4 regions of the Glutamicibacter sp. FBE19 genome follow, and region 3 is predicted to be linked to each of the others. Evidence: riboswitches for the same ligand, from Rfam matches in the RefSeq annotation. Region 3 holds a riboswitch; each other region holds the start of a gene.
What was found. A riboswitch is a leader RNA that binds a small molecule or an ion and turns the genes downstream of it on or off. The one in region 3 is predicted to bind S-adenosylmethionine.
Positions count from the first base shown of each region.

Region 1: it holds a riboswitch for S-adenosylmethionine, as region 3 does, so the genes downstream of both, H6F58_RS14925 (flavin reductase family protein) here and acs (acetate--CoA ligase) in region 3, are expected to answer to the same signal.
Region 2: it holds a riboswitch for S-adenosylmethionine, as region 3 does, so the genes downstream of both, H6F58_RS00495 (substrate-binding domain-containing protein) here and acs (acetate--CoA ligase) in region 3, are expected to answer to the same signal.
Region 4: it holds a riboswitch for S-adenosylmethionine, as region 3 does, so the genes downstream of both, H6F58_RS12085 (aminotransferase class I/II-fold pyridoxal phosphate-dependent enzyme) here and acs (acetate--CoA ligase) in region 3, are expected to answer to the same signal.

Region 1 is NZ_JACKQN010000010.1:107,276-114,499, forward strand. It holds gene H6F58_RS14910 (PQQ-dependent sugar dehydrogenase) at 1-1,011, opposite strand, end outside; gene H6F58_RS14915 (dihydrofolate reductase family protein) at 1,019-1,609, opposite strand; gene H6F58_RS14920 (PaaI family thioesterase) at 1,655-2,071, opposite strand; SAM riboswitch class IV at 2,443-2,560, shown strand; gene H6F58_RS14925 (flavin reductase family protein) at 2,658-3,158, shown strand; gene dnaB (replicative DNA helicase) at 3,818-5,173, shown strand; gene H6F58_RS14935 (ZIP family zinc transporter) at 5,235-5,978, shown strand; gene H6F58_RS14940 (MFS transporter) at 6,002-7,224, shown strand, end outside.
Region 2 is NZ_JACKQN010000001.1:109,102-116,325, forward strand. It holds gene H6F58_RS00490 (GntP family permease) at 245-1,606, shown strand; SAM riboswitch class I at 1,925-2,015, shown strand; gene H6F58_RS00495 (substrate-binding domain-containing protein) at 2,084-3,124, shown strand; gene H6F58_RS00500 (sugar ABC transporter ATP-binding protein) at 3,108-4,646, shown strand; gene H6F58_RS00505 (ABC transporter permease) at 4,643-5,644, shown strand; gene H6F58_RS00510 (ABC transporter permease) at 5,641-6,747, shown strand; gene H6F58_RS00515 (LLM class flavin-dependent oxidoreductase) at 6,744-7,224, shown strand, end outside.
Region 3 is NZ_JACKQN010000004.1:229,483-236,706, forward strand. It holds gene H6F58_RS09250 (LLM class flavin-dependent oxidoreductase) at 1-103, opposite strand, end outside; gene H6F58_RS09255 (acyl-CoA dehydrogenase) at 155-1,495, opposite strand; SAM riboswitch class I at 1,512-1,603, opposite strand; SAM riboswitch class I at 1,871-1,973, shown strand; gene acs (acetate--CoA ligase) at 1,992-4,280, shown strand; gene H6F58_RS09270 (BCCT family transporter) at 4,354-6,210, opposite strand; gene H6F58_RS09275 (Fur family transcriptional regulator) at 6,871-7,224, shown strand, end outside.
Region 4 is NZ_JACKQN010000007.1:43,776-50,999, reverse strand. It holds gene H6F58_RS12110 (hypothetical protein) at 1-1,129, shown strand, start outside; gene H6F58_RS12105 (flavin reductase family protein) at 1,208-1,762, opposite strand; gene H6F58_RS12100 (methionine synthase) at 1,743-2,783, opposite strand; gene H6F58_RS12095 (DUF1852 domain-containing protein) at 2,803-3,795, opposite strand; gene H6F58_RS12090 (LysR family transcriptional regulator) at 3,918-4,859, shown strand; SAM riboswitch class I at 5,092-5,182, shown strand; gene H6F58_RS12085 (aminotransferase class I/II-fold pyridoxal phosphate-dependent enzyme) at 5,270-6,574, shown strand; gene H6F58_RS12080 (cystathionine gamma-synthase) at 6,571-7,224, shown strand, end outside.

The DNA of each region.
Region 1 (7,224 bases), on a different contig from region 3:
TGGCCGGCCGCGCCCGTCGGTGTTGTTCGTCAGCACCAGCAGCGAGCCGCCAGGATCCACCAGCACATCGCGCAGCCGGCCGAGCCGGCCATCGAGCAATTCCTGCTCGATGGCCGGCGCGTCCAGTTCCACCGCGCGCAGCACTTCGCCGCGCAGATTCGCCAGGTAGGCGGTGCCATCTAGGATCGCGATGCCGCTGGGGCTGGCCTCGGCAGGGGACCACTGCGCAATCGGGTCGGTGTACTGCCGATCTGCGCCGCCCTTCCCCTCGACTTCGGGCCAGCCATAGTTCCCGCCGGCCTTGATGATGTTCAGTTCGTCGAAGGTGTTTTGCCCGAATTCGCTGGCATACATGGTGCCATCATCGCTCCATGCCAGGCCCTGCACATTGCGGTGCCCATAGCTGTAGACGAGGGAATTCTCGAAGGGATTGTCCTCCGGGACGCTTCCATCGGGTGCCATGCGCAGGATCTTGCCGCCCAGCGCCTGCAGGTCCTGGGCTTGCCCAGGGTTGGACGCATCGCCCACGCTCGCGTAGAGCATTCCATCCGGTCCGATGGCCAGCCGCCCGCCGTTGTGGATATTGGCCGAGGGCAGGGAATCCAGCAGGGTCCGCGGAGCCGACAATGACAGGTTTCCGGCGCTGCCTTGCACGGTGAATTGCTGAATGCGGTTACCGGATTCCGCGGTGGAATACGCGTAGAGCTGGTCCGGCGCTAGGAAGGCCAGGCCCAGCAGCCCGCCTTCGCCTCTCGCTGCGAGATCATCGATCCGGGCCACTTCGCGGCTCTGTCCGGACTGCGAAACCTCCAGGATCCTCCCGGAATCGCGTTCGCTGACCAGCAAGCTGTCCTGGACGTAGACCATGGACCACGGAGCTTCCAAGCCGGTGGCCAGTGGTTCTGGAGCGGTGTGCGATTCGGCAGCTGGACTTGGAAGTGGTGTTGGCGTGGAGCATCCGGCGAGGAACACTGCGCCGAGCAGCAGGCATGTGTCCCGGATGTGCTTCATCGGGTGGCTATGCGTGCGCCGGCTGATGGCGCGTCGGGCGATACGTCAGTTCCTGGATCCGCCCGTCCAAAAGCTTTGAATCGACAAGTTCCAGGTCATAGTCGTCGACCCCTCCGAGTACCGGAGCAGAGCCGCTATGCCCGGTCAGCACCGGGAAGATGCTCACCTGGATGAAGTCCACAAGACCTGCCGCCAGCAGCGAATGGTTCATGGCCAGGGAACCGTGGGAGCGCAGCGGCACATCTGAGGTTTCCTTGAGCTGGGCGACGACTTCCAAGGCATCAGCGCGCTCCAGCGTGGCATTAGGCCAAGACAGCGGCTCAACCAAGGTGGTGGAGATGACGGTGGCGGGCTTGTCGTGCAAAGCCACGCCCCACGCGTCTTCAACCTCGGGATTCATCTCGATTTCTGCCCAGAAGAGACTAAACAAGCGGAAGGTGTTGGCTCCGAAAACCATGCGGCATGGGGGAGTGTAGAGCCCGAGGCGATGGGCCAACAGCTCTGGCCCCTGTTTTCCCCAGTAGCCACCCCAATCGCTGCCTGCACTGCCGAAGCCATCAAGGCTGCTGAACACGTCAAAGGTATAGGTGGCACTCATGGCAAGCCTCCGAAGCTGATCCGCTAGGTGCCACCTAGGATACGCTCAGGCGCTGGGCATATCTACGTTTTGGGTGCGCAATTGTCCGCGCGAGAGTTCCTTTCCGCTGGCCTCGTCGGTGATGACAACTTCCCACAACTGCTGGGTCTTGCCTTGGAACAGCGCCTTGGCCGCAACCTGCACGCGCGCACCGGTAGTGGGACGCAGGAAGTCGGTGGCATTGTGAACGCCCACAGCAAATTGATTGCGCTCTGAGACCGCGTAGCTGGCGCCAACGCTGCCGGCGCTTTCAATCATGGAGGCATAGACACCTCCATGTACGACGCCCCACGGGGTGTGGTGCTCTTCATTGAGATCGGCATGGCCTCGCACGGAAGTGGCGGTGATGTCGTCAAAGACCAGGCCAATGCTGTCAGTGAAGCGGCTGGTCTTGTCGGGGATTCGCTGTGCTGGGGAACTCACGGGTGACTCCAAAAGTGTCGGGGCGCGGTGCGCCTGTTCGAGTGGTGGGGCTTGCGGTTCAATTATTTGCACTTTACCTGCTGAAGTACGCGGCAATCCTTGCGGGAAGATCCTTGATGGCGAACCCTGGCGCCGATTTTCCACGAAGCGCAGATGCCGGAAGATATTTAGCCGTGCCATAAGTTAATGCGTTACGACGAAGATCACACCTTCATGGCCGGCTGAAGTGCCTGAAGCGGTCCGAATTGGTGAATAAAGGACTGTTCCGTGACCCTAAAACTGAGCCACTGTCGAATATTTTGTTGAATATTGCGATTTGAGAAGTGAATTGTTTGACGGTGCTTCGTCATGAGTCATATTGTTTTAAGCAGAATCAAGAGCATCAGCTAAAAGCCCTGGCTTGCTGATCGGCAACCCTCTCAACGGTAGTGGGGTGCTCCAGGTGAGGATTCGGTTTTGCGCCAAATAGTGTCAGAACAAGTACCGCGCACGGCGTGAAACCTCAGTGGCAACCGGATTCGGATCATCCCGAACCGCTGTTCCCGCTGGGTCTGACGCGGTGGGCAAGAACCGAAGGAATCGAGCCATGTCATTGAATCGTGAACTTGACCCGCTAACCCTACGCAAGGTTTTCGCTCAACATCCCTCAGGCGTGGCCGCTCTGTGTGCAGAAGTGGACGGCGTGAAAACCGGCATCGTTGCATCCTCATTCACTGTCGGGGTTTCGCTGGAGCCGGCATTGGTGATGTTTGCAGTCCAGAAGACCTCCAACACCTGGCCGAAACTGCGCGAGGCCAGCCACATTGGTGTTTCGGTTCTCAGCGATCTCAATGGAGGGGTCTGCGCGCAGATCGCTTCGAAGAAGGGCGATCGATTCCTCGGCGTGGATACCGTGGTTTCCGAGCAGGGCGCTCTGTTCATTGAAGAGTCCACCCTCTGGCTGGAAACGTCGATTTACAACGAAGTCGAAGCTGGTGACCACTGGGTTGTGCTTTTGGAGGTGCATGGGCATCACACATCACTGCACTCGCCGCAGATCTTCCATGATTCCCGATTTCATTCAATCCCAGTTCCTGAGCTCGTCTAAATCTTCTGAGGGGTAGTTTCCCGAAGGCCCGGCGTGGATTCCCTGATGGTGATCTGCTCCGGGCCTTGTCGCGTTTCGGGACGCGTTCAACGCCAGGCAAATAGTTATCCACGGTGTGGATCGCGACCGCTACGCGAAAATGTGGACTATTGGCCATAACTTGCCGAGTTGGCCGTGCTAAAGGCCGGTGACTAAGCCTTTTATGATTCCGTAGATATCCACATGGTTATCCACACGACTGTGGGCATGATGTGCAGAACTGTGTGAAAACTGCAATAAACCCTGTATTGCGGGCGTTTTTGGGTGTTGATAACTACTGGGAACATATCGCTATCTTCAATAAAATATTTACCTGTCCACAGATGTGAAAATACAAAAAGCCTAGTCAATAACTATTACTGTTGGGTACTTGACAATAATCCACAGGGTTCTCCCCAGACAGTGAACAGGCTAGTCCACAGCTGAGGGTATGTTATGCACAAGACCTGTGGATAATGGGGTTTACGTGGGTAAACATCGGCCCTACTGTTGGCTTTGGGGCAGAAATATCCACAGACGTAATCCATTGAACTGTTGGCATCAACTAGCAGGTTGGAACGTTGCCATCTGGCAAGGAAGATTTTTCCCCCTGGGGTCAATAGGGGATGGAAGTGTCTGCAATGAGTGCTGAGCCGGTTTACGAAGGACGAGAATCCGACGCAGGGCGCAAGCCGCCACAGGACGTCGAAGCCGAGATGTCCGTGCTCGGTGGCATGATGCTATCCAAGGACGCCATCGCCGACGTCGTTGAGGCGCTGCGCGGAACCGACTTCTACCGTCCGGCTCACGAATCCATCTACGAAGCCATTATCGATTTGTACGGCCGAGGCGAACCTGCCGATGCCGTGACCGTGGCCGACTTGCTGACCAAGCGCGGCGAAATTTCCCGCGTGGGTGGCGCTGCCTACCTTCACAACCTCATTCAGCAGGTGCCCACCGCCGCTAACGCCGGCTACTATGCAGAAATCGTGCGCGAGCGCGCCGTCTTGCGCCGCCTGGTGGACGCCGGAACCCGCATCGTCCAGATGGGCTACTCGCCCGATGGAGAAGTCGATGCCATTGTCAACGAAGCGCAAGCCGAGGTTTACAAGGTTGCGGAAAACCGCAGCAGCGAAGACTACGTACGCCTCTCGGACATCATCGAAGGCACCGTAGACGAAATCGAAAACGCCGCGAACGCCGGCGACGGCATCACCGGCGTGCCCACCGGGTTCTACGAATTCGACGAGCTGACCCAGGGCCTGAAGGGCGGCCAGATGATCATCATCGCGGCCCGTCCTGCAGTGGGTAAGTCGACCTTCGCACTGGACTTCGCCCGGTCCGCCGCCATCAAGAACAACATGGCCACCGTCTTCTTCTCCCTGGAAATGGGCCGCAATGAAATTGCGATGCGCCTGCTTTCGGCAGAAGCCTCCATCCAGCTCCAGGACCTGCGCAAGGGTTCGGTGGAGGACGCGCAGTGGACCAAGATTGCCACCACCATGGGCCGGTTGAATGAAGCGCCGCTGTTCATCGACGATTCGCCGAATATGTCCATGATGGAAATCCGCGCAAAGTGCCGCCGCCTGAAGCAGCGCAATGAGCTGCGCATGATCATCCTCGACTACCTGCAGCTGATGAGTTCGGGCAAGCGCGTGGAATCACGCCAGCAGGAAGTTTCCGAGTTCTCGCGTAACCTCAAGCTGCTGGCCAAGGAGCTCGATGTTCCGCTGATCGCGCTGTCGCAGCTGAACCGTGGTTCCGAACAGCGAACCGATAAGCGGCCAATGGTTTCGGATCTTCGTGAATCCGGTTCCATTGAGCAGGACGCCGATATGGTAATCCTGCTGCATCGTGATGATGTGTATGACAAGGAAAACCGTCCAGGCGAGGCCGACGTGATCATCGCCAAGCACCGTGCCGGTCCCACCAAAACCATCACCGTGGCATTCCAAGGCCACTACTCGCGCTTCAGCAATATGTCCTCCGAGGGTTAATCCCAGTCAGAACCGACATGGCAGCTACTAAGCCGGCGGCTTGCTGGCTATAGTGGGTGCCATGTTCGCTTCTTTGCAGGCCTTGCTTTGGGGCACGGTAGCCGGATCGGCGCTGTTGCTGGGATCTGGCGCCGCCTGGTGGCTGAAAATTCCGAAGGTCTGGGTTTGCGCGATCATGGCCTTCGGCGCAGGAGTGCTGGTCAGTGCACTGAGCTTCGAGCTTGTACTCGAGGCCTTCGAAACTGGCGGGCTCCTGGCAACCGCGGCCGGTGTGGTGGTGGGCGCCGCGCTGTATTTCTCGGCCAATCGGGTACTGGCCTGGCGCACCACAAGGCGTCAAAAAGCCTCGGGCAGCGCTCGGGGCGGCGAACCTGCGGGCACCGCTTTGGCGGTGGGAGCCTTGATCGACGGCATTCCCGAATCCGTGGCACTGGGCCTGAGCGTTGTAGCTAGCGCGAGCATCAACCCCGCCATGCTCATTGCCATTTTCATTTCCAACATTCCCGAAGGGCTGGCCAGCACGGCTCAAATGAAGAGCGCCGGCCGCAAAGGTTCCTCGATTGCCCTTCTGTGGGGTTCCATCGCGATTTCTTGTGGGCTGGCTGCCTTTGTCGGGGCACTGGCCATGCAATCCATGCCTGAAGAAGCCCTGGCCTTCGCCACGGCAGTTGCCGCAGGTGGAATCCTGACCATGATTGCCGACTCGATGATTCCCGAAGCCTATTCTGTTGAACATGACTACACCGGGCTGCTGGTCACCGGAGGCTTCCTGTCGGCCTTCGCCCTGCATGTTCTGGGCGGATAGCAGAAAACTGGCATGATTAGGGCATGCCCCTAAGACGTAGTAGCCACAATCCTGCGCCAGCTACAGAAACCATTTACGCACCGCAATTCTTGGCCACCACCATGGGCATGTTTGTTCTGGTGTTCCTCGTTGCCTTTGAATCCATGGCGGTCACCACCGTGATGCCGATGGTTAGCGAACTGCTCAACGGCGAACGCTATTTTGCACTGGCCTTTGCCGCCCCGATTGCCAGTGGCATGCTCGGCATGGTTGCCGCCGGTGAAGTCACCGACCGCTGGGGACCGAAGCATCCCTTGTTCATTAGCGTCGCGATTTTCTGCGTGGGCTTGCTGATCTGCGGTTCCGCAGCGAATATGCCGATGCTTATTGGCGGGCGCATCCTGCAGGGCGTCGGAGGCGGTGCCATCACCGTGGCTATCTACGTGCTGATTGCCCGTGCCTATCCAGGCCAGCTGCATTCAAAAATCTTTGCACTCTTTGCCACCGCGTGGGTGCTGCCAGCGATGGTTGGCCCATGGCTGGCCGGCCTGATGGCGGTGCACCTCGGCTGGCGCTGGGTCTTTTCCGGCGTGGCCGTCTTGGTGATCGTCGCCTTCTGCGCAATGGTTCCGGTGCTCAATTCCCTGGATTCCGAGCGCAACCAGGAACTTGGTCCGGTATCGGTCAAGCGCCTGGGGCTTGCCGGGCTGACCGGGCTTGCCGTGATCTCCATGAATCTGCTGGGCAATTCGAACAGCCGCTGGTCGCTGGCCGGATTAGCGCTGGCGCTGGTGGTCGCATTGGTGGCGATTCGCCCGCTGCTGCCGCGTGGGACGTTCCTGGCGCGCCGCGGCCTGCCTGCTACCATCACCACCAGGATCTTCATTACCGGCGCCTTCTTCGGGGTGGAGGTTTATCTGCCCTATCTGCTTCGCGAGGACTACCAGCTCGCCCCGGACCGGGCCGGATTGATCCTGACGGCCTCGGCCCTTTGCTGGTCGATGGGTTCATGGCTCCAGGGAAGGCTGGGGGAGAAGGTCGCTTCCTCAACCTGCATCACCGTGGGCGCAGTGGCCGGGAGCGTGGCCATAGCCACCGCATTGGCCACCGCGCTCTTCCACCCGCCGGTGCTCGTGCTGGTGTGCGGCTGGGCGGTCGGAGGCTTTGGCATGGGGATGATTTTCCCCCGCCAAAACGTCAACATGCTGGCCTTGTCCACCAAGGAAGAACAGGGCTTCAACTCTTCGGCGATGTCCGTGGCGGACTC
Region 2 (7,224 bases), on a different contig from region 3:
ACCAGGCGAGCCTCGATAAATTCCGTCTGCCGAGGGGCGTGCACATATTCTTGCAGGACCATGCCGGGAAACCCGGTCGCATGCCCATAGGCAATCCGGCGCCGGTTTCCTACTATTGGCACATCACCTGCTGTTCAGGGTCGGCGAAACCGAAGAAATCCGGGCCTGGCTGATCCAACCCCCAGAGCTTGAGCCGCTTTGCTGGACAGCGATCCACACATAGTGGCAAAGGAGCCAACCTGCCGTGTACGAACTCATTGTTCTCTTGATCCTCGTGGTCGCCATTGTGCTGGTGACCGCACGCTGGAAAATCAGCCCCTTCCTCGCGTTGATTGGCGCAGCTATCCTTGCCGCCTTCGCCTACAGGATTCCCCTGGCCGAAGTGGCGGGCACCGTCACCACCGCCTTCGGCACCACCATGGGCAATATCGGCCTGGTCATCCTCTTCGGCACGATGATCGGCATCATCCTGGAACGATCGGGCGCCGCAATCTCCATGGCCGACGCGCTGATCAAGGTCCTGGGAACCAGGTTCCCCAATCTGACCCTGACAATCATTGGCTACATTGTCTCGATTCCGGTCTTCTGCGATTCGGGCTACGTGGTGCTGAACTCGCTGCGCAAAGCCATCACCCTTCGCACCGGCGTATCGGGGCTGGCTACTTCGGTGGCGCTGATGACCGGCCTGTACGCCACGCACACCATGGTTCCGCCAACCCCCGGCCCGCTGGCGGCGGCCGAGAGCATCGGCATTGCCGATAACCTCGGGCTGATCATTGCCGTTGGCCTTCCGGTGGCAGCCATCTCCGCGTTGGCCGGCCTGTTTTATGCCAGCCGCTTCAACAAGTCCCAATGGACCGCCTTGCCGTCGGAAGACGAGAATGATCTGGCAGACCTGGACTACGAGCAGCTGCGCGCAAGCTTCGGCAAGCTGCCGCATCCGGCCTTGGCCTTCCTGCCGATCCTGGTGCCGCTGGTTTTGATCTGTGCCTCATCTATCGCCAAGCTGCCATCCCAGCCGCTGGGCGGGGGAACGCTGGTTGAAGTCCTCTCGTTCCTCGGCACGCCGGTGATCGCCCTGATTTTCGGCCTGCTCTCGGCCACTTTGCTGTTGCGCGGCGAGAACAAGCTGGGCGATTTTAATGAGCAGATGCACGAATCGGTGCGCACCGCTGCCCCGATCTTGCTGATTACCGGGGCTGGCGCCGCATTGGGCGCGGTGCTGGCCGCCTCGGAGCTGACCACGATTCTCTCCGACTCGCTGAGCGGACTCGGCCTGGGCCTGGCGGTGCCGTTCCTGATTGCCGCCGCCCTGAAGTCGGCGCAGGGATCGTCCACGGTATCGATGGTGACCACCTCCGCGCTGGTCGCGCCGATGCTCGGTTCGCTGGGGCTGGATTCCGAATTGGGAATGGTGCTCAGCGTCCTGGCGGTGGGTGCCGGTGCGATGGTTGTCTCGCACGCGAATGACTCGTACTTCTGGGTGGTCTCGCAGCTCAGCCGGATTCCGGTGATCACTGCATACAAGACCCTCAGCGTGGCTACGGCAATCCAGGGCACCGCGGCCTTTGCAACGGTCTGGATCCTGGGGGCGGTCCTGCTCTAGCGCACTGCTGAATACACCCCGGGCACCGCGCCATCATCGAACCCTTCCTTGATGGCGCGGTGCACTGTTTTTAAGGGAGCTCAGAAACGGCCAGCCTGCTACGCCAAAGCCATGATGGGCTGGTGCGGGTCAGGGGTGCTCACGCCAAGAACAATGTGAATTAGACGCCGTAATATGCGGAAATATGACGCTGATTTAGCGCCTGCCCGCCGCCTCCCAGCCTTGCCAGCCCGGGATTTGTGAAGAGATCTGACGCAGTGTTCCCTCCAGTGACGCGTTGATGGCAAGCTCCCGGGATCAATGCTTGACTCGGATAACACCCCATCCAGAGCGGCTGAGAGACCTGGCTCCACGACGCCGCAGCAAGCCTGCCTCCTGCAGATAGTGCTAACGCCAGGTTCGATGGAGCTCCCGGGGCAAGAAGCGTGAACTTCTGTTCGGGATCCCTCGGTTCGATATGTCCAAGAGAGGGACGGCATGACTCGCACTCGCCCGAACACCCTGAAATTTGTGGCTGCCGCACTCGCAGCAACCACGCTGCTCTCCGGTTGCTCGCTGAAGGAACCACGCCCCGAAGCCGCGCCGGCCGTGGCGCCAAGCAGCAACCCGCAAACCGAACAGAAGCTCGACGATGTTCCTTCGATCGAGGGCAAAAAAGTGGGCATCGCGGCCAAGGACATCCTGCACGACTACTCGCGCGTGGTGTATCAGCAAATCCAAGAACGCATCAAGGAGCTCGGCGGAGAGGTCATTGCCACCCAGGCCGAAGCCAAGGACGAGAAGCACGTTTCGGACGTGGAAAATCTCATTACCCAGTCGCCCGATGCCATCGTGGTGATCCTGGGCGATGCCCAGACGCTCACCCCGGCCCTGGCCAAGGTGGATGCTGCAGGAATTCCGCTGTTCACCATCGACTTCCAGAGCGAGTACTCGAAGAACAACGTCACCAGTGATAACTGGAACGTCGGCACCACCCTGGCTCGCACCATGGCCGAGGACCTGCACGGCAAGGGCAAGATCCTGGTCTTCAACGGCTTCCCGGGCGTGACGCCCTGCCGGATCCGCTACAACAGCCTGAACCTGGTGCTCGAAGACTACCCGAATATCGAGAAGATCACCCCGGAACTGCAGGACAAGTACGAAGGCACCATCGAAGATGCCAAGAACCAGATCCAGGATCAGCTGCGCAGGCTGCCCGAAGGCGAAGTGGATGCGATCTGGTCCTGCTGGGATATGCCGCTGATCGGCGCCGCGCAGGCTATCGATCCCACCGATAATGACATCAAGCTCTATGGAGTCGACGCGGAACCCGGGGCACTGGACTTGATCGCGAATCCGCAGAGCTCCTACCAGTTCACCGTCGCCCAGCCCACCAAGCAGATTGCTGCCACCTCGGCCACGAATATTGCGCTGTTCCTCAACGGGCAAGCCGACCAGGTACCAAGCACCAGCTACGCCGAGCCGATTTTTGTGGACAAGGACAACGTGAATCAGGTGCGCAATGACAACGGAATCTAGCCTGCTGCTGAGCATGGCCGGGATCGGCAAATCCTTTGGCGCCGTCACCGTGCTGGACGATGTCCACCTGCAGCTGCGGGCCGGGGAAGTGCTCGGCCTGGTAGGTGAAAACGGTGCCGGAAAATCAACCCTGATCAAGATCCTCACCGGGTTGTACACCCTGGATTCGGGGCAGATCGAGCTTGCTGGACAGGCGGTGCAGATACGGCGCCCGGCCGATGCCGAAGCGCTGGGCATTGAGGTGATCCACCAGGACCGCCACCTGGCCGGGCGCCTGACCGTCGCCGAACAGCTGTATCTTGGCACATCCAGAAACCGCGGTTTATGGCGCCACGAGCGCACCGTGCAAGAGGCGGCCCGGGCGGATATCCTGCGGACCACCGGCCAGGAGCTGGACACCGCGGCCTTTGTCGACGAGCTGAGCGTTGCCCAGCAGCAGCTGATCCAGATTGCCCGCGCCGTGCTGGCCGAACCCAAGGTGCTGATTCTTGATGAGCCGACCGCGCCCTTGGCCAATGACGAGGTCGAGCAGCTCTTCGGCACCATCGGGCACCTGCGTGATCGCGGGGTGGGGATTATTTTCATCTCCCACTATCTCCAGGAACTGCAGCAGGTCACCGACCGGATCACGGTGCTGCGCAACGGCAGGAATGCCGGGGATGCCAGCTTTGCGCACGGCGACAGCATTTCAGATGTCATCGGCTTGATGCTGGGCAGCCAGGTCAACGAATTCTCGCACCAGCAGCGCGAGGCCCCCGCCCGCCAGGGCGAGCCGGCCCTCCAGCTCTCGGGCCTGTCGGTGGCTGGCAAGCTGGAGGGCATCGATCTCACGGTGGCTCCCGGGGAAATCGTGGCCGTCACCGGATTGGTGGGATCAGGCATCGAGGTGCTCGCCGACGCGGTCACCGGCAATCATCCGCATGCGGGCACCGCCTTGCTGCACGGCCGCCCGGTGGTTTCGGCCGCGGACTTTGTCGCCCGGGCCGGCGCCTACGTCCCATCGAACCGGCACCGCGATGGCATCTTCCTGCGCAACACCGTGCGCGAGAATGTTGCCGCCGCCAGCCTGCGGAAGCTCGGCCGCCGGCTTGGGCTGCTCAATGCGCGCAAGGAGCGGGATGCCGCGGAGGAGCTGGTGCAGCGCCTGGATATCCGCCCGGCTGATCCCGAAGCCGTGGCTTCGGGCCTCTCCGGCGGCAACCAGCAGAAGACCGTCTTGGCCCGCTGGCTGGCCAAGGGGTCCGATGTGCTGGTCTTGGACCAGCCCACCTCGGGCGTGGATGTGGGAAGCCGCGCGCAGATCTACGCGCAGATTTCCCAGCTGGTGCAGGACGGAGCCGCCGCGCTGATGGTCAGCGTGGACCTGGAAGAAGTGGTTGGCCTGGCCGACCGGGTGCTGGTGCTTTACCGCGGCCGGATCATCGCCGAGCTGCCCTCCGCCGAAGTGACCACAGAACGAATCTTGCAGTTGGCCTCCAGCGGCCAAGGAACCGGAACACCACGAGAAGAGGTGAACGCATGAGCGCCGCCATTGCTCCCGCCAACGAGGCGCCGGCGCGCAGCGCGCAAGGAAGGAAGCCCGGGCTGGCCGCCTGGATCGGCTACGCCGGCATTGGAGCGGTGCTGCTGCTTTTCGCTTTCGGCTCCCCGTTTTTCCTGGCGGCCTCGAATATCGCGACAATTCTCACCCAGGCCTCGGTCTTCGGCATCGCCGGGGTGGGGCTCGCGATCGTGATTATCGCTGGCGGCGACGACGTGCTCAACGGCGGCATCGACCTGTCCACCGGTGCGGTGGCAGGACTCTCCGGCACCGTGACCGCGCTGGCCGCGGCCGCCGGAGCCCCCGGCCCGGTGTCGGTGCTCTACGGGGTGCTGGTGGCCACCGCGATCGGCATCGTCAACGGCCTGTCGGTCACCTTGGGATTGCGCCCGCTGCTGGCCACCCTGGCCACCATGGGCGTGGCCGCTTCGCTGGAGCTGGTCTTCAGCCAGAACCTGAAGATCGCCGTGTCCGGCAGCTTTTTCGAGGCTGCCCGGGCCAGCGTCTTCCTCGGGATCCCGCTGGCCGCTTGGCTCATGATCATCATCGGGGCACTAGGCTGGTGGGTTTATGGCAAGACCAGCTGGGGCGTGAACTCCTACGCCGCGGGCCAGAATCCGACGGCCGCCCAGGTGGCCGGATTGGACCCGCGCCGCTACCGGCTGGCCAGCTACGTGCTCAGCTCGGCGCTGGCTGGCCTGGCCGGCACGCTGCTGGTCGCCAGGCTTTCGGCCGCCGTCCCGGGCATTGGAACGCAGATCCTGCTGGACATCATTCTGGTGGCCTACATGTCGATGATCTTCTCCCGACGGCGGCTGGTCAGCGTCGTTGGCACCGTGCTGGCCGCGGTGTTTGTCGCCGCCCTGGACAACGGACTGACCCTGCTGGGTGTCGCAAGCCAGTGGGTAGGCGCGGCCAAGGGCCTGCTGATCCTGCTGGTTCTGGCCAGCGTGACCCTGCGCGGAAGGAAGAACCGATGAATCCCGCACAAACACTGGCCGCGCCACCGGCGCCAGCTCCTGGATCTCCAACCGCCTCAAGCGCCAAGAAGCGCGGCGCCTTCCAGGCATCGCGGCTGATGGCACCTGGAACTTTGGCTTTGATCCTGATCGTGTTCTCGGTGCTCAGCCCGGTGTTCTTCAGCGCGGGAAACCTCGTGGGAATCCTTGGGCAGGTGGCACTGCTGGCGCTGGTCGCCATCGGGCTGACCCTGGTGGTGCGGGCCGGCGGCATTGACCTGTCCATCGGCGTGGCCCTGGACTTGGGCGCCCTGGCCAGTGCCTGGCTGATCCACGACGGCTATCGTGCCTGGGTGGCCGTGGCCGGAGGGCTGCTCTTCGCCCTGGCGGTCGGGCTGGTCAACGCGCTGCTGATCGTGGTCCTGCGGATCCCTGCCTTCCTGGCCACGCTGAGCGTGTGGTTTGTCGGCACCAGCGTGCAGCAGCTGCTCACCAGCGGCGGCGCGCCGATCTACCTCTCGGCGCCGCTGGTGCCGGACGGGTTTGCGGTGATCGGGCGGGGCTACTTCCTGGATGTCGATGCCGCGGTGATCAACGCGGCATCCATTGCCGTGGCGGTGGCCTTGCTGCTGGGAATCACCCGCTACGGGCGCAAGCTGACCATGGCCGGCGAACAGCCCAGCGCGGCGAAGATCTCGGGCCTGAGGATCAATGCGCTGATCATTAGCGCCTATCTGTTGTGCGCGGTGATCGCCGGATTCGCCGGGGTGGTGCTGGCCGCGCGTTCCAACGGCTATGTTCCGGGCAGCGGGCAGGCCTATTTGATGGATGCCATCGGTGCGGTTTTCATCGGGGCAACCATCAGCCGCTATGGGCGGGTATCGGTCGGCGGAACGCTGATCGGCGTGGTGATCTTCGGGCTGCTGGATAACGGGCTGAACCTGATCGGGCTGTCCTTCTTCTGGCAGGACCTGGCCCGCGGACTGGTTCTGCTGGCGATCCTGCTCGCCGCAGTGGTGCTCGGACGGTCCAAGGGCCAACCAGCCACCGGCATCTTCGCGCTGCTGCGCACGGCCCAGCGCCAGGCACAATCCACCACAGTGAAGGGAAGCACCAGACAATGAGCAAGCGCATCCACCTCAACGCCTTTGACATGACCTGCGTCAGCCACCAAAGCCCCGGGCTGTGGCGCCACCCGCAGAACCGGGCCGACGGATACAACACCCTCGAATACTGGGTGGATCTGGCCAAGACCCTGGAGCGCGGCGGTTTCGACGCGCTGTTCCTGGCCGACGTGCTGGGCATCTACGACGTGTACCAGAACTCCAGCGGTCCCGCCCTGCTGGATGCCGACCAGGTTCCGCTCAACGATCCCTTCATGCAGGTTTCCGCCATGGCCGCGGCCACCAAGAACCTCGGCTTTGCGGTGACCAGCGCGCTGACCTACGAGCAGCCCTATGCGCTGGCCCGGAAGTTCTCCTCGCTGGACCACCTCACCCGCGGGCGCATCGGCTGGAATGTGGTGACCAGCTACCTGGAATCGGCGGCCCGCAATCTGGGGATGACCCGCCAGCTGGATCATGACGCGCGCTATGACATCG
Region 3 (7,224 bases):
AGGTCGAGGCCTTGTCATCCGGGTGGCGCCACAGGCCTGGCGACTGGTGCACCACGCAGTTCATGTCGAATGCGTTGAAGAGAATTTCGCGCTGCTGGCTCATTGATGTTCCCCTTGCCATGGTTGGGTAGTGGTGAAGATTAGTGGTTCGCGCTCAGGCGCCGTGGGCTCGATGGTTGCTGTCTTCGCCGGTGACCGAGAGTCGTTGCGGCTGGACCGCATTGATCTCGTAGTCCCCCACAATGCGGGCCTTGTAAATGGCCGGGTTGTGGGTGGCGATGGTCCGGGCGTTGCGCCAGTGCCGGTCCAGGTTGCAGATGACGCTGGTCGAGGATGCGCCCAGGCCGTCAAAGAGCTTGCTGGTGGCACCGATGACGAGTGGCTGGACGATGGTTTGCGCCCGGTTGGCGGCCAGTTCGCAGACCGCATAGCGTTCTTCGTCGTTGAGCCCCGGATCTACCAGTGCGGCTTCGACTTCAAGGACGGCGCCGATCACGACCGAGTCCGCGGCGAAGGATTCCGCGGACACCTCGCCGACCAGTTGCAACACCTGTGGTTCGCGGTGCACCGGAACGCCGGTGCCGGTGGTGAAGATGCGGGTGCGGTTCTGCACCGAAATGCGCAGGTCGTTCAGGGCCGCCCGGGCGATACCTGCCTGCACGGCCATGAGCACCAGCTGGAAGATCGCCGCTTCGGAGTCGTTGCTCTGCTGCGGCATGAACGTGTCCACCGGGACCTGGTGGAACTCCGTGGTTCCGGTGCCGGTGAGCCCCTGGCCAAAGCCATCCCAGTCATCAAGGATCTTGACGCCGCTGTGCTGGGTGGAGACTACCGCGATCTGGCGCCCGGGCAGTTCCGGGTGGGCCACGGCCACGGTGGTCCAGTCGGCAAAAATGGTACCGGTGCAGTAGTACTTTTCACCGTCCACCAGCCAGCGGCCATCAATCTGGCTCACCTTGGTGTTCAGCGTGCCCAGGGCATTGCCACCGCGTTCGGTGTAGGCGTTGCCGACAATTTGCCCGGCGGCGATGCGGGCGGTCCACTTACTGCGCAGCTTTTGGTCGTCGAGGACCAGCACGTTTTCCACGAACGCGATATGCGCGCGCCACAGCTGGCCGACATGCGAGTCGGCTTCGGACAGCTCGATGAGCAAGCGGAACACGTCGACCAGGCGCGCGCCGTATCCGCCCTCGGCAACTGGGATGCGCAGTGCGCCGAAACGTTCGCGGTTGAGCAGGCCTACCTGCTCGAAGGGCAGAACGCGGTTGCGGTCGCGGTCCTTGGCGGTGCTGGCGATTTGCGCGAAGACCGGACGAAAGATTTCAGCCAGCCGGTCGTATTGCTCATCCGCGCCGGGGCCGGGGGTGACCTTGAGCAGTTGCCGCGTGGGCAGCTGCTCTTCGAAGTCGTCTAGTCCCATGGCGCTAGCCTGCGAAGGATCGCTGAGCTGGTTGAAGTCCAAACCGGAGGTGTTTGGCAACTCGCCAAATGACATTAAAAGTCCTCAATTCTTTCCATCGGTCCTGGCGGTAGCACCGTCTCCCTTTTCGGGTGGTTGCTGCGGCGTCGTCGAGCCAGATCTCTCAGCCGCTCTGGATGGGTCGTCATTCATTTGTAGCCGTAATAAACCGATGCATCCAAGCCACGAAGTCACATTTCGACCTTGGGCGGCTCCGGGATGACCGGCAGGTTGAACAGCCAATGGCGCATCATGCCGAAGATGAATTGCCCATATTCGCCCATTATCGATCAAACCGGCATTCAATGAAATAAATAACGAAATATCCCGCGCATGTGGCACAGTTATCGAAGATTTTTCATGTTACGCAAGATTTGCATTCAATTCCTTCGAAACCCTGTAATAGACGTGTAACCATCCCGAGCGGCCGAGAGATCTGGCTCAGTGACGCCGCAGCAACCACCTATGGAGGACACCTTCCATAGGCCGGTGCTACCGCCAGGACCGATGGAGATGATCATGGCACTGTGCTTTGCGCAGCCTCAAATGCAGTACCTGGGCCTCGCGTCCATGGCACTGGGCGCCGGCCTCGTCAATTTCTCGCGCAGATTCGCCACCACGGCACAGAGCCGCACCGCGCTTTCAGGCTCGCAGCCACAACGGGCTATGGGCAAAGACCGGCAATTCGCCTCGGCCAAGAACCTCCAGGGCACAAGCAACACCTGGCCTTCCTCGGAATACTTGCCGTTGCCCTGCTCGCTGCCTCCGAACGCCGCGCCATAAAAGCCCCGGGCCCGAGGGCACTAGCGATCAAGTACCAAACCAGCCACCGAATAGACACTCCAAGGAATACTCTGTAATGACCATCGAATCGGCACCAACCTCTGCATTTGCCTCTGAGGAAGCACGCCAAGCATTCTGGGACGACGCGGCACGCCTCCTTGATTGGGACACCAGCTGGCATACCACCAGCCAGATCCTCCCAGCTGACCCGGAAGCCAAGCGCGGACCGCAGATCTCCTGGTATCTGGGTGGCAAGCTCAATGCCGCGGTGAACTGCGCCGACCGGCATGTGGCCGCCGGCCGCGGAGACAAGGTCGCACTGTATTTCGAGGGCGAACCCGGCGACCGGGTGGCCGTCACCTACAAGAACCTGCAAGAACGCATCAGCCAGGCCGCCCACGCTTTGGAATCCTTGGGCGTGGTCAAGGGCGACCGCGTGGTCATCTACCTTCCGGTCCTCATCGAAACCGTCGTCATCACGCTGGCCTGCGCCCGCATCGGCGCCGTCCATTCGCTGGTCTTCGGCGGATTCTCTGCCGAAGCGTTGAAGTTCCGCGTGGAAGACACGAAGGCCAAGGTGCTGGTGACCACCGATGGCCAATTCCGCCGCGGCGCCTCGGTGCCGGTCAAGGACAATGCCGACGAAGCGGTCTCCGGCGAGAATGAGATCGAAAAAGTGCTGGTCATTCGACGCACCGGCGATCAGATCCCGTGGACCGAAGGCCGCGACGTCTGGTGGCACGATGTTGTCGACACCCAGCCCACCGAACATGAAGCGCAGTTCTTCGACTCTGAAACTCCGCTGTTCATCATGTACACCTCCGGAACCACCGGACAGCCCAAGGGCCTGGTGCACACCACCGGTGGCTACCTGACCCAGGCTGCCGCCAGCTACAACATGCTCTTCGCCAACCCGGATGCCTCCCAGCGCGAGAATGACGTGCACTGGTGCACCGCGGACCTGGCATGGATCACGGCCCACACCTATGAGATCTATGGACCGCTATCCAACGGCGTCACCCAGGTGATTTATGAAGGCGTGCCCAACGCGCCGCATCCCGGACGCCACTTCGAAGTCATCGAACGCTACAAGGTCACCAGCTACTACACGGCCCCGACCTTGGTCCGCTCGTTGATGGGCTGGTTCCCCGAGGGCATTCCCAAATCCTACGACCTGTCCTCCATCAACGTCGGCGGCACCGTTGGCGAAGCGGTTAACCCGGAGGCCTGGCGGTGGCTGCGCGAACAGCTTGGCCGCGATACCCCGGCAGGCATTCCGATGGTGGATACCTGGTGGCAGTCCGAGTCCGGGGCGACGGTCCTCTCCCCTTTGCCGACCGACGACTACTTCAAGCCAGGATGCGCCGCCCGTGCCCTGCCGGGCGTTTCCGTGGACATCGTTGATGCCCAGGGACAGCGAGTTGAGCCCAACACCCAGGGCAATATTGTCATCACCCGCACCGGCCCGTCCATGGCGCGTACGGTATGGGGCAACCCTGAACGCTACTACACCAGCTACTGGGAGAAGTACGTCCAGCAAGGCTGGTTCCTCGCAGGCGATGGGGCACGTTTTGACGAGGATGGAGATATTTTCATCCTGGGCCGCACCGATGACGTGATCAATATTTCCGGGCACCGGTTATCGACCATTGAAATCGAGTCTGCGCTGGTCACCAACCCCGGCGTCGTCGAGGCCGGAGTCTGCCCCACCCCGGATGCAAAAACCGGACATGCGGCCACCGCCTTCGTGGTGCCCCTGGACAAGTCGCTGATTGGCGAAAACCCTGATGAGCAGCTCGCCGCGCGCCAGGCACAATTCATAGCTGAACTTCGTTCCACGGTAGCCACCCAGATAGGCCCGATTGCCAAGCCGCGCGATGTGCTGCTGGTACCGGATGTTCCCAAAACCCGTTCGGGCAAGATCATGCGCCGCTTGCTCACGCAGCTATTTGAAGGAACCACGCTGGGTGACACCACCAGCCTGCAGAATGAACCGTGCATTCCCGAGATCAATGCAATCTGCCGGGCACGCCGCTAAAGCGCAACTGAAGAAAATCCGCTTTAAATAGTCGAAGCCACGTCCCGCGGGACGTGGCTTCGACTATTTAAAGCTAGGAATCCTTGGATTCGGAAGAATCCGTGGACGGTTCCACAACAGCCTCGGTAACTATCACCTGAGCTGAATCCACCACACCATCTTCTGGCTTCCCGGCCGGCTTGATGATGGGAATCTCGGTGGTCATCAGGCTGAACTGGCTGCCTTCGTGCCGGTCCACGCCCTGGGTCACCGATTGCTCAAGCACTGTGCGGGCCACCTTGCCGCGCAAGATCAGCGGATCGCGGCTCAGGTCCTTCCATAGTGCGACGCACAACAGCAGCATCACGATCACGAACGGCAAGGCCGAGACAATCGTGATGTTCTTCAGGCCGTTGAGCGCCTCGGCCGGATGATCGCCACCCGCCAACAGCATGACTGCGGCAACAGCACCGGTGGCCACACCCCAGAAGACCACGGACTTCTTGGTCGGCTCCTCGGCTCCGCGCTCGCTCAAGGCACCCATCACGATGGAAGCCGAGTCGGCGCCGGTGACGAAGAAGATCGCGATCAGCAAGACCGTGACGATCATCAGCACCGTGGCAATCCAGCCGGAGAGCGGAAGCGCATTAAGCAGATCGAAGAGGATCAGGTCGAAGTTGATGTCCGGAGCCCCATCCACCACCTTGGCCAGCGCCTCGCCGGTGTTGCCTGCACGCTCCGCGCGTTCCTGCAAGCCAATGGCGCCACCGCCGAAGATGGAGAACCACAGCAGGGTGACAGCCGATGGAACCAGCAGCACGCCGGTGACAAACTGGCGGATGGTGCGGCCACGCGAAATGCGAGCGATGAACAGGCCAACGAATGGGCTCCATGAGATCCACCAAGCCCAGTAGAAGACAGTCCAGGAGGACAGCCAGCTGGACATGGTGCCGTCGCCAGAGGCCGCGGTACGCGAAGCCATCTCTGGAAGGTCGCCAATGAATGCGCCCACGGCGTTCGGGACGACGTTGAGGATGAATAGCGTTGGGCCGCCAATGAACACGATCAGCGCCAGGATCACTGCCAAGACCATGTTGATGTTCGACAGCCACTGGATGCCGCGCTCGATGCCGGAGACAGCCGAAGCGACAAACAATGCGGTAAGGATCGCGATGATCACTACCAGGACGCCGGAGCCAACCTTTTCAAGGATGCCAGCGGACTGGATGCCGCCACCAATCTGCAGTGCGCCCAGGCCCAGCGAACAGGCGGAGCCGAAAAGGGTAGCGATAATGGCGAGGATATTAATGGTGCGGCCGCCCCAGCCGTGCACAATGCGCTCTCCGAAGACGGAGGAGAACATTGCCGAGAACAGCTGCGGGCGCCCCAGGCGGAAACTGCCGTAGGCCATGCCCAAGCCGACGATGGCATACATCGCCCACGGGAACAGCGTCCAGTGGAAGAGCGTGGTGCCCATGGCGGTGCTCAATGCAGCGTCGGTAGACCCTTCAACGGTGCCTGGCGGCGGTGACATGTAGAAGAACAGCGGTTCTCCCACGCCATAGAACACCAAGCCGATGCCCATGCCGGTAGCAAACATCATGGAGATCCATGAAACCGTGCTGAATTGCGGTTTTTCGTCGTCCTTGCCCAGCGGGATGCGCCCGAAGTTCTTCGCAGCGACCACGATGACAAATATTGCGAATACCGAGGCTGCAATGATAAACAGCCAACCAGTGTTGGTGATGACCCAGTTAAGGGCCACGTCTGCGGCTTTACCCAAGCCTTCGGGGGTAACGAAACCCCAAATGATAAATGCCAGCGCCAAGGCGCCAGCGATTCCGAATACCCAATAGTCGGTTCCTGAAACCGAATATTTCTTTGGTCGTCGTTGTCGAGCTGAATGCAGCTCGCCGACGAGGTCTTCAAATGATTGATCCGTCTGCTTCATTGCGTTCTTCCTTCACTGGTAAGGCTCGGCGAACGAAATCCTGCCGGCGCCCGGCGAGTTATCGCTTCGAGGGGACGCGATTGCCCTGCAGTGTGCTTGATTGCGAATTGCTTATCGGTGTCGATTCACTGAATCCAAATCTAGCGTCAGAGGGTGCTGATTGATACAACTAACCCTGCATATTGCCACGGGAATGTTACCGGTGACCCGACGCTATTTCTTCTCGAATTGTCACAATAAATCCTAAATAGGCCTTTTTAAGCATGGTCGACCCACACCCATTGGTCAAACCAGAGCGCCTGATTCTCGGGGTTTTTGCGGCAAGCACCCCGTTCATGGCGTACTGCTCATAGGCCGTTCACAGCCATGTGAGCTTGCTCGCGTGTGCATAATTCCTGCCCGAAGTCGCCCAGAATTCCAGATCCCGCTCAGCGAAATCCGATGCCCGATTCCTTGGCGAATTCTGCCGAGGCCGGACTCCTCGTTCGGTTTTTGCGGTATCTTCGGCCGCTACGCCAAACACAAAATATATATTCTGAAATGAGAATATTTACTAACCAGGGCAGAACACCAGAAGTTCATCAAGGAACATCGCGTAGCAACCTGAAATACATCTCTACTTATCTTGACTCATTCAAGATAAGCGGTCATGCTGAAGATATGACATCTCTGGACGGGATCGAGCAAGTGCTCAAGGCTGCCTCTATGCGAGTCACGCAACCACGCGTTGCGGTACTCGCTGCGGTTGCCGCGCACCCTCACGCGGACACCGAAACAATTATTTCGGCGGTCCACAGTGAGCATCCCACGGTGTCACACCAGGCGGTCTACGATTCGCTCAAGCTGTTCACCAGTTTGGGCGTCATCCGCCAGATACAGCCTCAAGGGCATATCGCACGCTACGAAACCCGCGTCGGCGACAACCATCATCACGTGGTGTGCCGCCAGTGCGGAACCCTAGCTGACGTCGACTGCGCTGTCGGCGGAGCCCCTTGTTTGCACGCGTCGGATGAC
Region 4 (7,224 bases), on a different contig from region 3:
CGCGCAGACGGAACCGGTTGTGTCTCAGTCTCCTGTAGTAAACGTTGTTGAATCCGAGGAAAGCATTCTTCCAGCTGAGTCTTCGGCTGCTGCTGGCGATTCCGATGCGTCCGAAGAATCAGAACCTACGGTGACGGAATCAGCTGCTTCGGCAGAATCTGAAGCTACATCTGAGCTCACTGCTGAAGTTAGTATGTCGGACAAGGCCACCCACGAAGCCAGTGAGGCTCAGATTGAGGACTCAAATGAGGCCCCAGCGTCCGAGCCAGTCTCAGAAGTAACCGAACCGACGCCAGCTCGGGTGCAGGAGGAATCGGAATCCGTTAATCCGGAAGTTAAGAGTGTGCCTACCGTACTCCCCGAATCGCCGAAGCAATCATCAACCAGTTTTGGTCTAGTTTCCAACGATGACCGCTGGGACGAAATCAATGCCCTCTTGCCTGAAGGTTCTGAAGACTGGAGCGCCGAGCAATGGGAAGTATTTGCCGAGACCGAGGCTGGGGAAGAGTACTTTCGACAGCTCAATGAACTCCTAGAGGAAGAGTACCCCGTCGAGGATGACTTTGAACTCTCCGAGGAGGAGCAAGCCTTCTGGGACTTAATCCTCGATACCCTCCCACAGGACAGTCTTGAATGGGATGATTCCCAGTGGGAAGAGTACTTCCGCAGTGACGCTGGCCTTGAGTTCATCGAGCAGTTGTTGCCAATCATCGCTGACAGTATAGAAACCGATGAAGATGCAGCTGATCTTCAGGCTTTCCTTGAAGAAGTCTTTGCCGATGATCCTGAGCTACGTGCGTACTACCTCGAAATGTACTTGGGGATTACACCGGAAACGACGGGTGGTTCAACTGGTGGCTCCGAAACTGTGAACGAACCTGACGTTTCAGAAAGCGAACAACCCGTTGCTGACGCTGAAATCAAGCCCGCAGGTTCAATCGGCAAGGCAATCGTTACCAGGGCGCAAAAGGCAAGCAAGTCCGCTGAACCCGTAGCGGTTTTTGAGGCCTCAGCGCCTGCACTGGCCAACACAGGTTTTGATGGTTTCTGGGCTGCTGGGGTTGGGATACTGCTAGCCATTGGCGGCATGGTATTTATTGCGCGCTCACGCAAGACTTCTGCGAAGTAGCTTAAGCCGATATACGGTCCCATGCAGCTGACGCTGGGAACCACCAACGGGTGGTTCCCAGCGTCAGCTATTTGTGTATCAGTGGCCCAGATGCGAGTCGGCATTCAAGTGGTGCCACGAACGGTTGTGGTAAACCAATGCGTCACCAAGCTCGCCCGGTTGGGAGTCGCGTGCAATGTGTGACTGCAGTCCGCGAGCCACGATGACCGTTGAGGTCCCTGCCTGGATGCGTTCCACAACCTCACACCGTACCCAAGCGCGCACGTTATCAAAGACCGTTTCTCCGGTGCTCAATCGAGTCCATGTCTGGTCCTGCGCAAAACGATCTACCCCGCTGGTAGCACCCAACTTTGCCAATTCAATGTCATGCACATCCAAGGAATGAACCACGACCGTCTGAGCGCGAGAGAGTACGTCAGAGGCAGAAGAGTGAGCCGAAATTGAGAAGACTAGCAATGGCGGATCAACGCTGATGGAGGCAACCGATGTTGCGGTGAGGGCAACTGGGCCCTGGCCAGCATCGGCAGTAATGACACTGACCCCACCCGGGTGCCCACGAAAGACTGCTTTGAAGTCTTCCGCGGGCAACGAGGGCGTCGCGGAATCCGACACTTTAGACGCGTGCACCAACAAGCTCCTCGCGCAGGATGCCGGCGCCAGCGCTCAGCGCGCTGAGCTTGGCCAGCGCCACATCGCGGCGGAAAGGTGCCATGCCGCAGTTGGTGCTGGCAATCAGCTTGTCGGCATCGACAAATTCGAGTGCGTTGCGCAGGGTCTGTGCTACTTCCTCGGGAGTCTCTACGGCATCATTAGCCACGTCGATGGCACCGAGCATGACCTTCTTGCCTCGAACCATCTCAACTACTTCAAGCGGCACGTTGGAATGGTGAGATTCCAAAGAAACGGTGTCAATGGTTGAAGCCTGCAACAGTGGGAAGGACTTCTCATAATGGAGCCACTGAGCGCCAAGAGTGGCCTTCCAATCGTTATTGGCCTTGATGCCGTAACCGAAACAAATGTGCGCAACGGTTTCTGCCTTCAAACCTTCGCAAGCACGCTCCAGCGCTGCGATGCCCCAGTCAGCAACTTCATCAAAGAAGACATTAAAGGCTGGCTCGTCAAACTGGATAACATCCACACCAACAGCTTCGAGTTCTTTCGCTTCCTGGTTCAGGATGGTCGCAAACTCCCAAGCGAGCTTTTCACGGCTCTGGTAGTGAGCGTCATACAACGTGTCCACCATGGTCATCGGGCCAGGTAACGTCCACTTGATCTGCTTGTCAGTGAATGAACGAATGGCCTTTGCGTCCTCGACAAAAACCGGTTTTTCACGTTCTACGGCACTAACGACGGTAGGCACGCTCGCGTCGTAACGGTTGCGGATTCGCACCGTCTCACGCTTTTCGAAATCAACACCGCTCAGGTGCTCAATGAACGTGGTGACAAAGTGCTGACGGGTCTGTTCGCCATCACTAATGATGTCGATGCCGCGTTGAGTCTGCTCGAGGACCGCAGCACGCATGGCGTCTTGCTGGCCTTCGCGCAGCTGATCGCCTTCAAGCTTCCATGGGGACCATAGCTTTTCAGGTTCGGCAAGCCACGAAGGCTTGGGCAGGCTGCCAACGATCGACGCGGGGATAAGTGGTGAAGTCATTGAGGAATCTTTCGGAGTCTTAGGCGACGGGAGTCTGGTAGGAGGAGGACCACTGATCGAGCAGTTGGCGATTTGGGGTGATGAAATGCTCTTCGGTGAACTTGCCTTGGATCCTGCCCAATTGGGCTCGTTCTTCGCGGTCGTAGAAAACGCGTGTAGGGGAGAAGTCCTCGGCGCCCAGGCTCGGGTGGTACACGGAGGGCGCTGCCGAATTGGCGTTGTAGATCTCCGGGCGGTAGATCTTCTGGAAGGTCTCCATGGTGCTGATCAGGCTAATCAGCTGCAGGTTCGTGTAATCGTTGAGCAGGTCGCCACGGAAGTAAAAGGCCAGTGGCGCAACGGCACCCGGCGGCATGAAGTAGCGAACGCTCAAGCCCATCTTGCCGAAGTACGCATCGGTGAGCGAGTTCTCGTCCTGCTGGTATTCCAAGCCGAGCACTGGATGGCTGTTGCCAGTGCGGAAATAAGTCTTGGAGGTGGAGACGCTGATGCAGACCACCGGCAGCTGGGCAAAACGCTCACGGTATGCCTGTGAGTTCAAAAAATGCTGGAAGAGCTGTCCATGGAGATCACCAAAATCTTCGGGAAGCACCGGAGATCCGCTGTCATTACACGATGCTGGGAGCACAACGCTGAAGTCGTAATCGCGGACATAAGAAGAAAAATTATTGCCGACCATGCCCTGGGACCGAGTGCCGGTGAGTTTATCCACGATCGTGGTTTCAAGCACTTCTAAAAGAGGAAATTGCTGGTCGGTATTATCGGCAGAAAAATGCACATTTGCGGAAATGATTTCCAATTCAAGAGAATAGCGGTCGCCCTGGGGATTGTCCCAGTGAGCCAAGGAATTGAACCGGCGGTTGATCATCGTCAGGGCGTTGCGCAAGTTCTCTTCGCGGCGCTCTCCGCGTGCCAAATTAGCGAAGTTTGTCGTGGTGCGCGAATTCGCCGAAGGGGAGTAATTCTCGTCAAATCTGGTGGTGCTAATGCTGAAATTCAATTCGTCTGCCATGATGGCCAATCTGTATTTGGGAGGCCTGGGCAGGCCGAGGGGAAGTCGTTGCGTCAATCATGCAGGGTGATTCTTGATATCAGGTAACTCGATATAACTATGGATTCATATAGACTCTGGCTATGGTTCAGGGAACAAATGGCTTGACACTGCAGCAGCTGCGCTATTTCGTGGCGGTAGCCTCCGAGGGGTCCATCTCGGCTGCCGCCGACTTGATTTACGTCGCGCAGCCCAGCATGTCGGCGGCGATGAAGGAGCTTGAATCGAGGGTGGGGCGCACCTTGCTGGTGCGCTCGGCCAGGGGAGTGACGCTCACCGCCGAAGGAGCAGAATTCCTTGGCTACGCCCGGCAGGTCCTGGAGCAAGTGGAGCTGCTGGAGCACCGCTACCTCGGACGGCCCTCCGCCAGGCGCCTGCTGGGCGTCTCCACCCAGCACTACTCATTTTCGGTGGACGCCTTTGTCCGGATGGTCCAGGCCAGCGGCGCCGAGGAGTACCAGTTTTCGCTCCGCGAGACGCGCACCGAACAGATCATCGAGGACGTGCGCACCCTGCGCAGCGACATCGGGATCCTGTACCGCAATGACTTCAACCGCAAGGTCATCGACAAGCTGCTGCGCGAATCCCGGCTGGCCTTCCACCCGCTGTTCCTGGCTGATCCGCACATCTTCATCTCGCGCAGCAACCCGCTGGCCACCCGGGACCAGGTCACCCTCGAAGACCTCGAGGACCTGCCCCGGCTGACCTTCGACCAGGGCGCGAATAATTCCTTCTACTTCGCCGAGGAGGTGCTCTCCACGCGCTCCAGCCAACGCGAAATCCAGGTTTCGGACCGCGCCACCATCTTCAACCTCATGATCGGCCTGGGCGGGTACACGATCTCCACCGGCATCATCAGCGACGAGCTTGATCCCTCCATCGTTGCCATCCCGCTGGCGATCGAGGAGCGCATCGAGATCGGCTGGATTGACCACGCAGCCATTCCGCTGACCGACCAGGCCCAGCGCTACCTGCAAGAAGTCCGTGCGGTGGTCGCCAGCTTTGGGGTCGAGGTGCTCGGCTGAGCCGCCCACGGCGTAACTCCCGGTCATCGAGTACCGGTCTATCGTCATAAACTTCGGCAAAAACCTTGAAATCACGCAGGTTCTGCTCAAAGTGATGCGTCATAAAGTGGTGCCAGCCACCGCGTCATCATGACAAGTTCACGACATATGAAGCTTGGCGGCCTTGTATGAAGCTGGCCGCCCGATGGCGCTTGCGCCGTTTGCGGCCCGTGGCCAACCATGGAAGAACAACAAACCATCAAGAGCGACTAAGAGATCTGGCTCGTTGACGTCGCAGCAACCATCGGGAAACCGAAAGGTGCTAATGCCAGGAACGATGGAGCAGTTCCGAACGCGCTTTTGCGTGATGTGCTTCGTGTTGCCACACGATGCCTATCGGTGCACTCCCTCGCAGAGAACGAGGAGGAGCTATGAGCCAAGGAACCGACGCGGTCCACGCCGGATATCGCCCGAGCGGAGACTTCCGCCCGATGCTGCCGCCACTGCACAATTCCGCAGCCTACCAATTCCAGTCGCATGCCGAAGCGATCGAGAAGTTCGCGTTGCGCCAGGCCGGTTTCACCTACTCGCGCACCGGCAATCCCACCGTCTCGATCCTCGAGCAGCGAGTGGCCGCGCTGGAAGGCGGCGCCCAGGCGGTAGCCACCGCCACCGGCCAGTCCGCGGTAGCCCTGTCCCTCCTGGCCCTGACCCAGGGACCCAAGCACATCGTGGCCTCCTCCTCGCTCTACGGCGGCACCGTGGACCTGTTCACCGACACCTTCGCCGACTTCGGCATCCGCATCAGCTTTGTCGACCAGGCCGATCCGGCCGCCTGGTCCGGGGCCATCGAGGAAGACACCCGGGCGTTCTTCCTGGAGTCGGTCTCCAACCCGCTGTGCACCGTGGCCGATCTTCCCGCCATCGCGGCCATCGCCCATGAGCACAACATCCCGGTGGTGGTCGATAACACCCTGGCCACCCCGCTGAATGTGCGGCCACTGGATTTCGGCGCGGACATCGTGGTGCACTCGGCCACCAAGGGCCTGGCCGGACACGGTTCTGTTTTGGGCGGGATCGTCGTGGACTCGGGCAAATTCGACTTCTCCGACGCCGCCCGCTGGCCGCAGATCGCCGCCCCGCGCGTGCGGCTGAACAACACCTCGCTGCTTGAGCGCCACGGATCGGCCGCCTACGCGATGCTGGTGCGCTCCAAATTCCTGCACGACCTGGGCCCGACCCTCGCCCCGGCTAGCGCCCAGGGGATCCTCGCCGGCATCGAAACCCTGCCGGTGCGCGCCGCACATGTGCAGCGCAGCGTCACCACGCTGATCGGCGAGCTCCTGGCGCACCCGGGCATTGTGGCCATCCACCACCCCTCGCTGTCCACCCACCCGAGCCACGAGCTGGCCAAGAAGATCACGCCCAAGGGCACCGGCTGCGTGCTGGCCATCGAGCTGGCCCATCCCACGCTGGTCTCCCCGCTGATCGACGGGCTGAAACTGATTTCGCTGGCCGCCAATGTGGGGGACACCCGCACCATGATCTCCCACCCGGCCACCATGACCCACTGCCGGCTCTCCGAGCAGCAGCTGGCCGCCGCCGGGCTGAACACCGCCACCCTGCGCCTGTCGGTCGGCCTGGAAGACCCCGCCGACCTGCTCGCCGATCTCACCCAGGCCCTTGACCACGCACTGGAGAAGGCCCTGGCCCCGCAAACCCAAGGAGCATCATGAGCGGCTTCAACACCCAGGCCGTCCACGCCGGCCAGCACAAGGACCCGCACACCGGCGCGGTCGTGCCGCCGATCTACCAGACCAGCACCTTCATCCAGGACGGCATCAACGTGCTGCGCTCCGGACATGAATACTCCCGCGGCTCGAATCCCACCCGCGACGGGTTCCAGGACCAGCTCACCGCCCTGGAAGGCGGGGCCGCCGGCTTCGCCTTCGCCTCCGGCATCGCCGCCGAAGACGCGCTGCTGCGCGCGGTGCTCGAACCGGGCGACCACATCATCCTGGGCGCCGACGGCTACGGCGGCACCAACCGGCTGATCTCCAAGCTGCACAGCAAGTGGGGGATCACCTCTTCGGCGGTGGATATCACCAGCCTGGATTCGGTGCGCTCCGCGGTGCGCCCGAACACCGCGCTGCTCTGGGTGGAGACCCCCTCCAACCCGCTGCTGGGCATCGCCGACCTGGCCGGCTGGGCGGACATCGCCCGCGAGCATGGCGCCCTGCTGGTGGTGGACAATACCTTCGCCACTCCTTATCTGCAGCGCCCGCTGGATTTCGGCGCCCACGCGGTGGTCCACTCCACCACCAAATACATTGGCGGGCACTCCGATGTGCTCGGCGGCGCGGTGATCGTGGCCGACCACATCTTC